2 regions of the Methylophaga sp. F7 genome follow, and region 1 is predicted to be linked to the other one. Evidence: riboswitches for the same ligand, from Rfam matches in the RefSeq annotation. Region 1 holds a riboswitch; the other holds the start of a gene.
What was found. A riboswitch is a leader RNA that binds a small molecule or an ion and turns the genes downstream of it on or off. The one in region 1 is predicted to bind thiamine pyrophosphate.
Positions count from the first base shown of each region.

Region 2: it holds a riboswitch for thiamine pyrophosphate, as region 1 does, so the genes downstream of both, thiC (phosphomethylpyrimidine synthase ThiC) here and AC08OG_RS03370 (TonB-dependent receptor) in region 1, are expected to answer to the same signal.

Region 1 covers NZ_CM166511.1:652,689-658,040, forward strand. The annotation lists gene pnuC (nicotinamide riboside transporter PnuC) at 1-418, opposite strand, end outside; gene AC08OG_RS03360 (YkoF family thiamine/hydroxymethylpyrimidine-binding protein) at 418-675, opposite strand; gene AC08OG_RS03365 (hypothetical protein) at 722-1,501, opposite strand; gene AC08OG_RS03370 (TonB-dependent receptor) at 1,498-2,832, opposite strand; TPP riboswitch at 2,894-2,999, opposite strand; gene AC08OG_RS03375 (SRPBCC family protein) at 3,111-3,683, opposite strand; gene cysB (HTH-type transcriptional regulator CysB) at 3,768-4,688, opposite strand; gene AC08OG_RS03385 (hypothetical protein) at 4,770-5,120, opposite strand.
Region 2 covers NZ_CM166511.1:1,772,241-1,777,592, forward strand. The annotation lists gene AC08OG_RS09010 (thiazole synthase) at 1-324, opposite strand, end outside; gene thiS (sulfur carrier protein ThiS) at 326-547, opposite strand; gene AC08OG_RS09020 (FAD-dependent oxidoreductase) at 537-1,607, opposite strand; gene thiC (phosphomethylpyrimidine synthase ThiC) at 1,629-3,440, opposite strand; TPP riboswitch at 3,547-3,652, opposite strand; gene AC08OG_RS09030 (Smr/MutS family protein) at 3,742-4,296, shown strand; gene AC08OG_RS09035 (SEFIR domain-containing protein) at 4,508-5,352, shown strand, end outside.

The DNA of each region.
Region 1 (5,352 bases):
CCGAAAACACCATCACAAATGCATCCAGATAGGGATATTGAGTAGCATGAGCCGATAGGTAATAGCCAAACACTAAACTGAGAAATCCACCAGTGGCAATAAAGATCAGATGATATTGCCATGGCCAGCTGTGAATATTCAGTTCTGCGGTCTGATTTTCATGACGATGCCAGAGAATAAAGCCATAGATCGCCATACCAATGTAATACAGGTTTAGCAGGGCCTGCATTGGCAACTGGTTTTCCCAAAACAGGATGGTGTAAATAATGGTACTGATAAACGCTAATGGCCAGCACCATTGTGATTCTCGGGCAGCAAACAGGATATAGCCAATTCCCAGCAGAGCGGCAAATACTTCCCAGCCACTCATTGACGCCAGCCCAGCTAGCGTAATATTCCACCAGCCTGATTCAGACATTAGTCTTTGACTTGATGACGATCGTTACCGATCAGTTTTAATACAAAAACGCTATGCGGCATCTGGGCAAACACCGCTTCAATTTCACTGTCCATCGCATCCATCACATCACGATACTCGCCAAAAATCTGCGTGCTCAATGTATTACGGTGCACGATCAATTTTGGATTGTTTTCCAACTTGGCAATAAACGCCAGAATTGGTTTAACAAATTGCTCTGTCAGCGGATAAAGGCTGATATCTACAGAAATTCGCATGATAGTTTCCTTAAGAAAGGAGGGGCACTAAAGCACCTCAGTTAAATTAGTAGTCGTAAGATACAGTCATACCGAAAGTACGGGGATCAGCATATTGGGTATAAACTCGATCTTCATAGCCAGCTGATGGATCGATACCAAAGAAAAAGCCGCGAGTGTAATAGTCTTTATCAAACAGATTGCGACCCCACAGGGTAAATGTCCAGTTTTGCTGCTGGTACTGCAAACTTGCATTGGTAATGGCGTAAGAACTGGATTTCGCATTATGGCTGTTGGAGTAATAGAACTCATCCTTGCCCTCAACATTGGCGCGAAGATTCCATTGTGGGGTCAGATAGACTTCACTGCCAATACTAAATGTGTAGGCAGGAGCATGAGCTTGCCTCCTGCCCTGAATATTTAATCCAGACTCATCCAGTTCAGGGTTGTCATATTCGTCAAATGTCGCATGCAACAGACCTACTGCCGCAAAGGTTCTTAAGCGTTCATTGATCAACCAATCAACACTTGCTTCAATCCCCATATTGCGGCCTTTCGCTGCATTATCCTGATAATCAATAAAACGGGTACCACCACTGTCGCGTGGCACACCTACAGAGGTTTTTACCTGGGCATCTTTTCGCAAACCATAAAATGCCGTGATATCGGTCACCAAGCTTCCATTCAGCCATAGTGATTTCATACCGGCTTCAAGGTTCCATAAATATTCATTATTGAATTTGCGTAAGCCTGGCGCCAGATCTGCTTCCGTGTTAACCCCCCCAGCTTTGTAGCCACGGGATAATGATGTGTATAAAAGGTGTTGTGGACGGAACTGATAATTCAAACCGACTTTCCCCCGAATAACACATCGCTGTCATCCAGATCCAATCCTTGCGAATCGTCATAATCAGCGTCCCAATGTTCAGCACGTAAGCCAGTTATCAGGGTCAGTTTTTCCGTTAAAGCGGTATCTAATTGCCCAAAAATGGCACTGTTAGATGTTTCATAAGTGTTATTTAGAGGGTAGACATCAGGTGTATCGTTATCGAAGTATTTGCGCTTGAGATCTTGGCGTTGATCGGCCAGATAAATACCTACTGACCAATCAGTTGTATCAGCAAAAATACGACCCTCTTCATTGGAAAGGGCTCTGAATTCTATAGAGTAGTTTTCCCGTTCGCGTTTGTACTGATCAAAACCACTGTAAGGAAATAAACTGGGATCAAACTGACCTTTATACGACCAGTCATCATCATAGCTATATTCCAAATCAGATTTGGAATAGGTCAAAGTAGATTGTAATTGCACTTTACTGCTTGCTCGCCAGTCGGATTTGAGTGCAAATGCATTGGTATGCTGTTTGTCATTGCCAGGCTCATCTGAAAGACTGTTACGGCTGTTATCAAGCGTGAATGCGTCGTAACCATTGTCGATATTTAAATGCAGCAAATTCAGATCAATGGTCAGGTCATTATTGACCAGCCATTTCAAATGTCCGCGGGCAGTCATTTCATCCTGATTTTGCGTATTGTCACGACCTAGAAAATCATTATCCATGTAGCCATCTGAACGATGGGTATGCACAGCTATTCGCCCCAGTAAAGTGTCTTTAATTAATGGACCGCCTACTGCTACACCGACACTTCGGGTATCGTAATTGCCTACGGTTGACTGAAAATTCATATCCAGATCATTGGTGGCCTGTTTGCTTTGCATATTGATAACACCGGCTAATGCATTGGCTCCATACAACGTACCCTGAGGTCCACGTAATACTTCTACTTTCTCAATATCAAATAGTGTGGCTGCGCCGCCACTGCGACTAAAATCGATACCATCAATATAAAGTCCTACCGATGGGTTTAGGGGAGCAAGAAACTCACTGCGTTCACCAATACCACGGATCTGAAAAAACTGACCACGGGAAGCGCCGCTGGAAAGATTTACATTGGGTGCAAGATTGAGAACATCTTCAATGTGCTGGGCACCACGTGATTCAATGATTTCCTCATCGAATGTTGTCAGACTGACGGGAATATCCTGGGCTTCTGCAGGACGAAAATCTGCACTGACCAGCATGGACGGTAAATCAGTGCTATCGGTCTCGGTTTGTGCAACTGCGCCGGGAGAAAATAATGCGCTGGTGACTGCGATGGAAAGCAGGGTGAGTTTCATGACTATCCTTTTTAAATTCTTAAAAAGAACAGGGGATCACGCCATTTGCATTGATCTAGCAAGAAGGGTTTGCCGCCTGTCCCTACGCCAGTATTATCTGGATCAGGTTCATCGGGTCTTCACCAACTGGTGAATCTCAGGCCTTTCGACCACCCCGAGGCTTGTATTAGCAAGTAGGTGAAATATACAGAAAAAAGTGATGTTTTCCCATCTTTGATTGTTCAGATGATACAAAAAAAGGCGTCCGAAGACGCCTTAAAGTTCAAGTTACTACTGACTTAATTTTCAATTTTGGCTTTTAAAGTGTCTAGGCCTGAACGGAAAATACCTTCAATAGCATTGGTAGCCGTTTCGTCATTTAATTCTTTAGGCTCATGATGTTTGCCGGTATAGCCACGGAAAAATTTGGCCAACCAGGTGACCTTGGTTTGGTCGCCTTCAGCTTCTACAGTTAACCAGGCTTTATACTTACTGACAGGCACTGCAGGGATATCATGCATTTCGCCTTCAATATCAACCTGTCCAACCGAACTCATTTCATCAATCTGATACATAAAGCTCATGGATTCTTCGTCAAACTTTTTCAACGTTTCAGTGATGGTTGAATCATTTTTAAGGGTTAAAACGCGTGTCGCGCCAGGTTCATTCCCACCTTCTGCTTTAGTAGAAATAATGGCTGGGTGCCATTTATGCAGGCTGTCGAAATCTTTAACCATGTTCCACACCGTTTCAGCATCAGCATTAATCAACACCGTTTCTTCAACTTGCAGACGTGAAGCGCCATGAGCAAATACCAGCGCAGGTAACAGGAATAAGCCTGTTACCAGAACTTTCAATACAGCTTTCATCATATTTCCTTCTTATATTTCATTTGTAATGCCAACATTTAGCCCAATTAAACTACCATCACCTTCCGAAATGCTAAAGGGAAAAATTCACAAAGCGATCGCGTTCTGAATAGTTGAGCGTTGCAGATGGGGAGCAAAAAACTCAATAAAAGCATAACTGTAACCGCGAAGATAACTGCCTTTACGAATTCCCATGTGGGTCGTACTTGGTTTAAATAAACCACTGGCATCCAATGCCTGTAAAGGAGCATCTTTTACTGGATCAAATGCCATGCTGGCTATAATGCCAATACCAAGGCCCAATTCAACATAGGTTTTAATTACATCAGCATCAGTGGCGGTAAAAATAACGTTAGGTTTAAGACCACGTTCAATAAAAGACTGATCCTGTTGCGCGCGACCGGTAAAGCCCATTACGTAGGTCAGTATTGGATATTGTGAAATAGCCTCAAGAGTGAGTTTTTTTTCATTCAAAAGCGGATGCCCCGGTGGCGTAATCACGGTACGATTCCATTCGTAGCAGGGCAAAATCGCCAGATTATCAAATTTTGATAATCCCTCGGTTGCTATCGCCAGGTCCACTTTACCGGTGGCCGCCATTTCAGCAACTTCAGGTGGAGTACCTTGCACCATATTTAAGTGCACGTCGGGATATTGTTCTGAAAAGGCCTTGATAGCTTTTGGCAGAGCATAACGTGCCTGAGTGTGTGTGGTGCCGATTGAAAGTGTGCCTTTTTTCTCATGACGACTGTCAGCCGCCTGTTCACGTAAATTGTCTACTTCCTGTAACACCCGCTCAGCCATGGCAATAACGGATTCTCCCAGCGGTGTGATAGCCGATAAACGTTTCCCATGTCGTTCGAAGATTAGCAGCCCCAGCTCATCTTCCAGTAACTGAATCTGGTTACTTACACCTGGCTGAGAAGCATGCAGTGCCTGAGCCGCTGCAGAGATACTGAGGCCACGACGAGCCACTTCGCGAACATATTTCAATTGTTGCAACTTCATCCGCTATATCCGTAATTATTATTAGTAAGAGTAAATATATAAGTTTTTAGTGATAAAAGACCAGTTATGGTGCGTTACGTTTTACATTTCAATGATTGGAACACCTTGCTGAGGAAGCTGGAAAGGCACAGTTGTTTGATACTGTTCGCTTTCAGCCATAGATTCACCTTCCCGGGTTAAAATATTTTGCATCTCAGACTGTGCCAGGTATTCACATTTATCTTGAAAACACACTTTTATGGCCAAAGTGAGTGGATCTGCATTTTCTATAACCTCATTATCAGAGGTTTCCGGCGCTTGAATCGAAGCCGGTGGAAAAATAATCTGTGCAGGCTCAAACACCCGGTTTGAATCGGCAGGATTAATAAAAAAAGATGTTATCAATGCAGAACATGCTGCTGTCATAACTAACAAGATTCTATAAGTTGTCATCTTCAGCCTCTCATCCCAGAGTGGAGTTGGAGTTAGAGCTTCGTCTATACACCGTGAAAGAAATGTGAACAATTAGCAGTGTCAGTCAATTTAGGTTAAGGCTATGTTAAAGATTGGCTCTCAGTTCAAATGGCAAGGATTTCTTTATATTCTCATAAGTTATATAGATAGAAAATAATATTCATTGATTGAATATTGCCAACTGGTAAACTTGCTGCAAACTAAGCAGGGT
Region 2 (5,352 bases), 1.1 Mb from region 1:
GCTGTCACCCAATACTTCGAGTTTGATCCAGTCAGTTTCAAATAACTCACGGGCCATATGGGCTGTTTTAATTGCCTCGGCTGCACTGTAACAACCCGCTGTATTGGGTAATAAATGACAGCCCAGCGCTTCAATCATGTTCCAGAATTGCTGACCGCTATTGGCCTGCCCGGCACTTTGCCGACGCAGAGATACGGTAATCACCTGAGCGCCTGATGCTTTAATGGCATCACACATCACTTGAGGTGAAGGATAAAGCGCCGTACCAATAAATAAACGGCTACTAAGGGTTTGACCGTAAACGGTCCAGTCAGATGCCTGCATTTCAGCCTCCACTGATCGGCGACAGCACATCAATGCGATCGCCTGCTGATAATTGATAGTTTGGATGTGCTGATTTGGCGATAATATTGTCGTTAATCACCACCACAAACCGGCCTTCTATCCAGCCATGCTCAGCCAGAAACGCCTGCAAATTAAAGCTTGTGGTTTCTATGGGCTGTTCATTCAAAATAAGTGAAATGGGTTGAATCGACTCAGCTTGCATAACGCACTCCCGAATCTGTTTGTTCTGATAATGTTGTCAGTAATTGGTCGACCATTACCGGCCCCAACAAATAACCATGCCGATACAGGCCATTGATTTGATAACCCCACTCCTGCTGGCGAATCGTGGGTAAATGATCAGGTAATGCCGGCCGGCAATGCGCCCGCATTTCCAACACTCGGGCTTCTGCAAAACCTTTATGAATGCTGTAAAGCGCTGATAGCAATTCCATAGCACTACGTACACTCACTGGTGACCGATCTTCGGATTCAATTACCGTCGCCCCAATGACATATTGTTGATCCGGTCTGGGGGCCAGATACAGCGGATAACGAGGATGCATTAAGCGTACGCACTGTTGCAGATTCACTTCCGGCGCATGGACACGCAGCACCTCACCGCGAACCCCACGCAAGTCTTTCAGATCCAACTTGCTGCCATTGCCCCGGCAATCAATCACCGAGGTAAATTTATCCAGCGAATGCCCAAGCGTTTGCTGACAAAGTCGTTCCAATGTAGCGTTGTTTAGCGTTTCAATCGGTTCAATGGTTTGCCAATTGGCGTGCTTAGTTAGAAACTCACCGACCTGCTGATAAAACTGGCGATTATCCAGACAGCTCTCTTGCGGGAAATACAACGCCGACCGAAAATTCTCGGCCAGTTCAGGTGACAGGTTTTGTAACTGCTGAGCGTCAATTTGCTGATAATCAGTCGGATCCAGAATATGTGCTGCACGCCGTTTATACCGTGCCAGTTCAGCCTTATCGCCTTCGTGCGCGACGACCAACGTGCCGCTCTGCGGATTAAATATTGGCTTTTCAAACTCAGCCAGCCATTTATCCCACAGCGCTTGACTTTGAATACCTAGATCGCGAATCGACCGATCTGCGGTCACCGCTTCGGTAAATGGCGCGATCATCGAAGCCGCAATAAAACCGGCACTGTCGGTACCGGCTTTATCGTCTGATGACAGAATCGTCACGGCATGACCAGTCTGAATCAGACGCCAGCTTGTCAGGCGTCCAATCAGACCGCTACCGATAATCAGATAATGCTTCATAGCGTTCTGAATCCGATCCAATCAAACCTGATGATAGATTTTGCTGCCAGCCGCCTTGAACTCTTCTGACTTCACAGTAAACGCCTCTTTCACATCATGTGAAATCTTCATTGAGCAGAATTTTGGTCCACACATAGAACAGAAATGCGCCACTTTAGCACTCGGTTTCGGCAGGGTTTCATCATGGAAAGCACGGGCAGTATCCGGGTCTAACCCGAGATTGAATTGATCTTCCCAACGGAATTCAAAGCGTGCTTTGGAAATTGCATCATCACGTTCATGAGCACCCGGATGACCTTTAGCTAAATCGGCTGCATGCGCTGCAATTTTGTAGGTAATGATGCCGGTTTTAACGTCATCTTTATTTGGCAAACCCAGATGTTCTTTAGGTGTCACATAACACAGCATCGCCGTGCCAAACCAGCCAATCATCGCCGCACCAATGCCCGAGGTAATATGGTCATAACCTGGTGCAATATCGGTGACCAACGGCCCCAAGGTATAGAAAGGCGCTTCGTGGCAGACTTCCAATTGCAGATCCATGTTTTCCTTGATCTTGTGCATTGGCACATGACCCGGCCCTTCAATCATCACCTGCACATCATGCTTCCAGGCAATATGGGTTAATTCACCCAAAGTACGCAGTTCGGCAAACTGGGCTTCATCGTTGGCATCGGCCTGTGAACCTGGACGTAAACCATCCCCCAGCGAGAACGACACATCATAGGCTTTCATGATTTCGCAAATGTCTTCAAAGTGCGTATACAAAAAGCTTTCTTCATGATGTGCCAGACACCAGGCCGCCATAATCGAACCACCACGCGACACAATACCGGTGGTGCGATTTACGGTCAGAGGAATATGCGCCAGACGAATACCAGCATGAATCGTAAAGTAGCTGACGCCCTGCTCGGCCTGTTCAATCAACGTATCGCGAAACACTTCCCAGGTCAGATCTTCGGCAATACCATTCACTTTTTCCAAGGCCTGATACAACGGCACGGTACCGATAGGCACCGGTGAATTACGGATTATCCATTCGCGGGTCTGGTGAATATGTTTACCAGTCGACAAATCCATTACCGTGTCACCACCCCAACGGGTGCTCCACACCATCTTTTCCACTTCTTCTTCAATCGAGGACGTGGTAGCAGAGTTACCGATATTAGCGTTGATTTTCACCAGAAAGTTACGACCGATAATCATCGGCTCAGCTTCAGGGTGATTGATATTGGCTGGAATAATCGCACGACCTTCGGCGACTTCTTTACGGACAAATTCCGGGGTAATGTGATTGGGTTTATCGGCTGGCAATTCGCCTTTGGCTTGCAGTGCAGCACGGCCCATGCTTTCGCGAATGGCGATATATTCCATTTCCGGGGTGATGATACCCTGACGTGCATAGTGCATCTGACTGACGTTTTTGCCGGGTTTGGCTTTGCGTGGCAGACGACGATTGGTGAACAGCGGAATATCAAATTCCTGCCCATCCTGATCACGGGTGAAGTTGGAACTGAATGCGGGTAATACTTCGGTATCGTCACGTTCCTCAATCCATTGCTGACGAATCGGCGTTAAGCCTTTTTCCAGATCGATTGTTTCAGTGGGATCGGTGTAAATACCAGAGGTGTCGTAAACCATCACCGGCGCATTCGGCTCACCCGGCAGATTAGGATCACGGTTCGGTGTATCGGTCAGAGAGATTTGACGAAATGGCACCCGCAGATCATCACGACTGCCGGTAATATAGATTTTTTCAGAACCTGGTAATGGCTGAGTAGTAATGCCACTACGGTCTTTAATATCAATGACTTTTGGATTGGCTGCTGACATCTGATTTCCCCTTTTTGAATAAAAAAGTCGGGGAAATGAAGACGTTGCGCTTTCGCGAACAAGGTGATGGAGATACACGGCGGCTACAGTCAGACAATCAGACGTACCGGCATTCCGGCTTGTTTCCTACGGAGGTTCTAGCCTCTTCAGGTTCAACGGGTTTCATCTCAGCCCTTTCTGATAATTCAGAGGGGGCACCCCGACAAGTGGAAATCATCCTAAACTAAAAATGATTTTTTACACAAGCATCATCTGGCACAATGGGTCACATCAAACGGCATGAATTCAGGCAACATCGGCCATGGCAGATAACAAAAATAAAAATGATGACGACGAGTTTTCCTTGTTTCGCAATGAAATGAGCGACGCCGAGCCGATCAAACACGACCGATTAGTTCATCGAAAACCACCGCCGCCGCCAACGGTCAGAAAGCCCTCCGCAGCCGAACTCACCCATGACAGCAGCGAGTTTTCCAGTCTATTTGCCCCCGAAACCGTGGGTAACGAAGAGTATCTGGAATATCGTGGCGACGGCATTCAAAACCGCCAATTCGCCAAACTCAAAAGTGGCAGAGTGCATCTCGAAGCTGAACTCGATTTACACGGTCTCACCCTCGCCAAAGCCGAACCCACCCTCTCCCAGTTTCTAGAACAATGTCAGGAACAAAAGATACGTTGCGTGCGAATCATTCACGGCAAAGGCTGGGGATCACGCGATAACAAACCGGTTTTAAAAAGCAAACTCAATCACTGGCTCAGACAAAGTGATGCCGTACTGGCGTTTTGCAGTGCAACAATTGAGGATGGTGGAACTGGGGCTTTGTATGTTTTGTTGAAAAGGCAGTTTGAAAAGTAAATTACTAACTAGCCTTTTCGTATATTTCAAGTCATTGACTTTTTAATAGTATTTAAACTTACTTACAGTTGATCATTTGTATAAATCATTCAATTATTTATTTTATTCGAGACTGGTTGGCTTAGAATTAGATGGCCTCCCAAGAGTAATGATAAGGAAATCAGCCTCATTAAAATGCTTTAGGTTCACTTGAACCATAGTAGGAGCAAATTTGGAGAATAGGAAATTGCCCACAAAGGTTTTTATCAGCTACGCACATGAATCCGTAGAGTTGTCAAATAATGTCCTTGAGTTTTCCAATTTATTAAGAAGTAAAGGAATTGATTCAGAGATAGATCAGTATGAAGAGGCTCCTGCTGAGGGGTGGCCTAAATGGATGATGCGGCAGATACAAAAAGCTGATTTTGTAATAGTTTGCTGTTCAAAGCTCTTTTACGAGAGAGCTAACGATTTCTCGGGCAGCGATGATGGTTTAGGGGTAAAGTGGGAGACCTCACTTATACTGCAACAATTGTATGGATTGAGTACAAATAACACAAAATTTATTCCTGTTATATTTGATAGTCACAATAGACCTCATATCCCTCTACCTTTGCAACCATACACCTATTACCAGCTCGATGATGAGTCAAGCAAGGAACGGTTGATTAATAGGCTACATGGTACAAGCAAGTCTAAACGGCCACCGTTAGGTGAAAAGCCAGCAGAAAGACTCATTGATGAGCTCGAACAGAAAGAGCGAAAATCAATGTTTATTAGCTCTATTATTGATGTTGATCTCTGGAATGAAGCAAAGTGGTCAGGAATGGCATTTGTGTCAGATCCAAGTCTGAAAAGCCCCCCAATAGCATGTTTCATGTTTGCAAATGAAGAGGCTGGTGAGAAAATATTTAAAGCCCTAAAGGAAAATTTTGGTGTTTTTGATACCAAAGATGAGATGAGGCTAAGTTTCATTGAGAATATTTCATCAAGTGCACCTAGAGATTACAAAGTTCATTTTGGGTCATCGAGAGACGTTCTGGCAGATAAGCTTGGCCAGTATGGTATGGAAAAAGA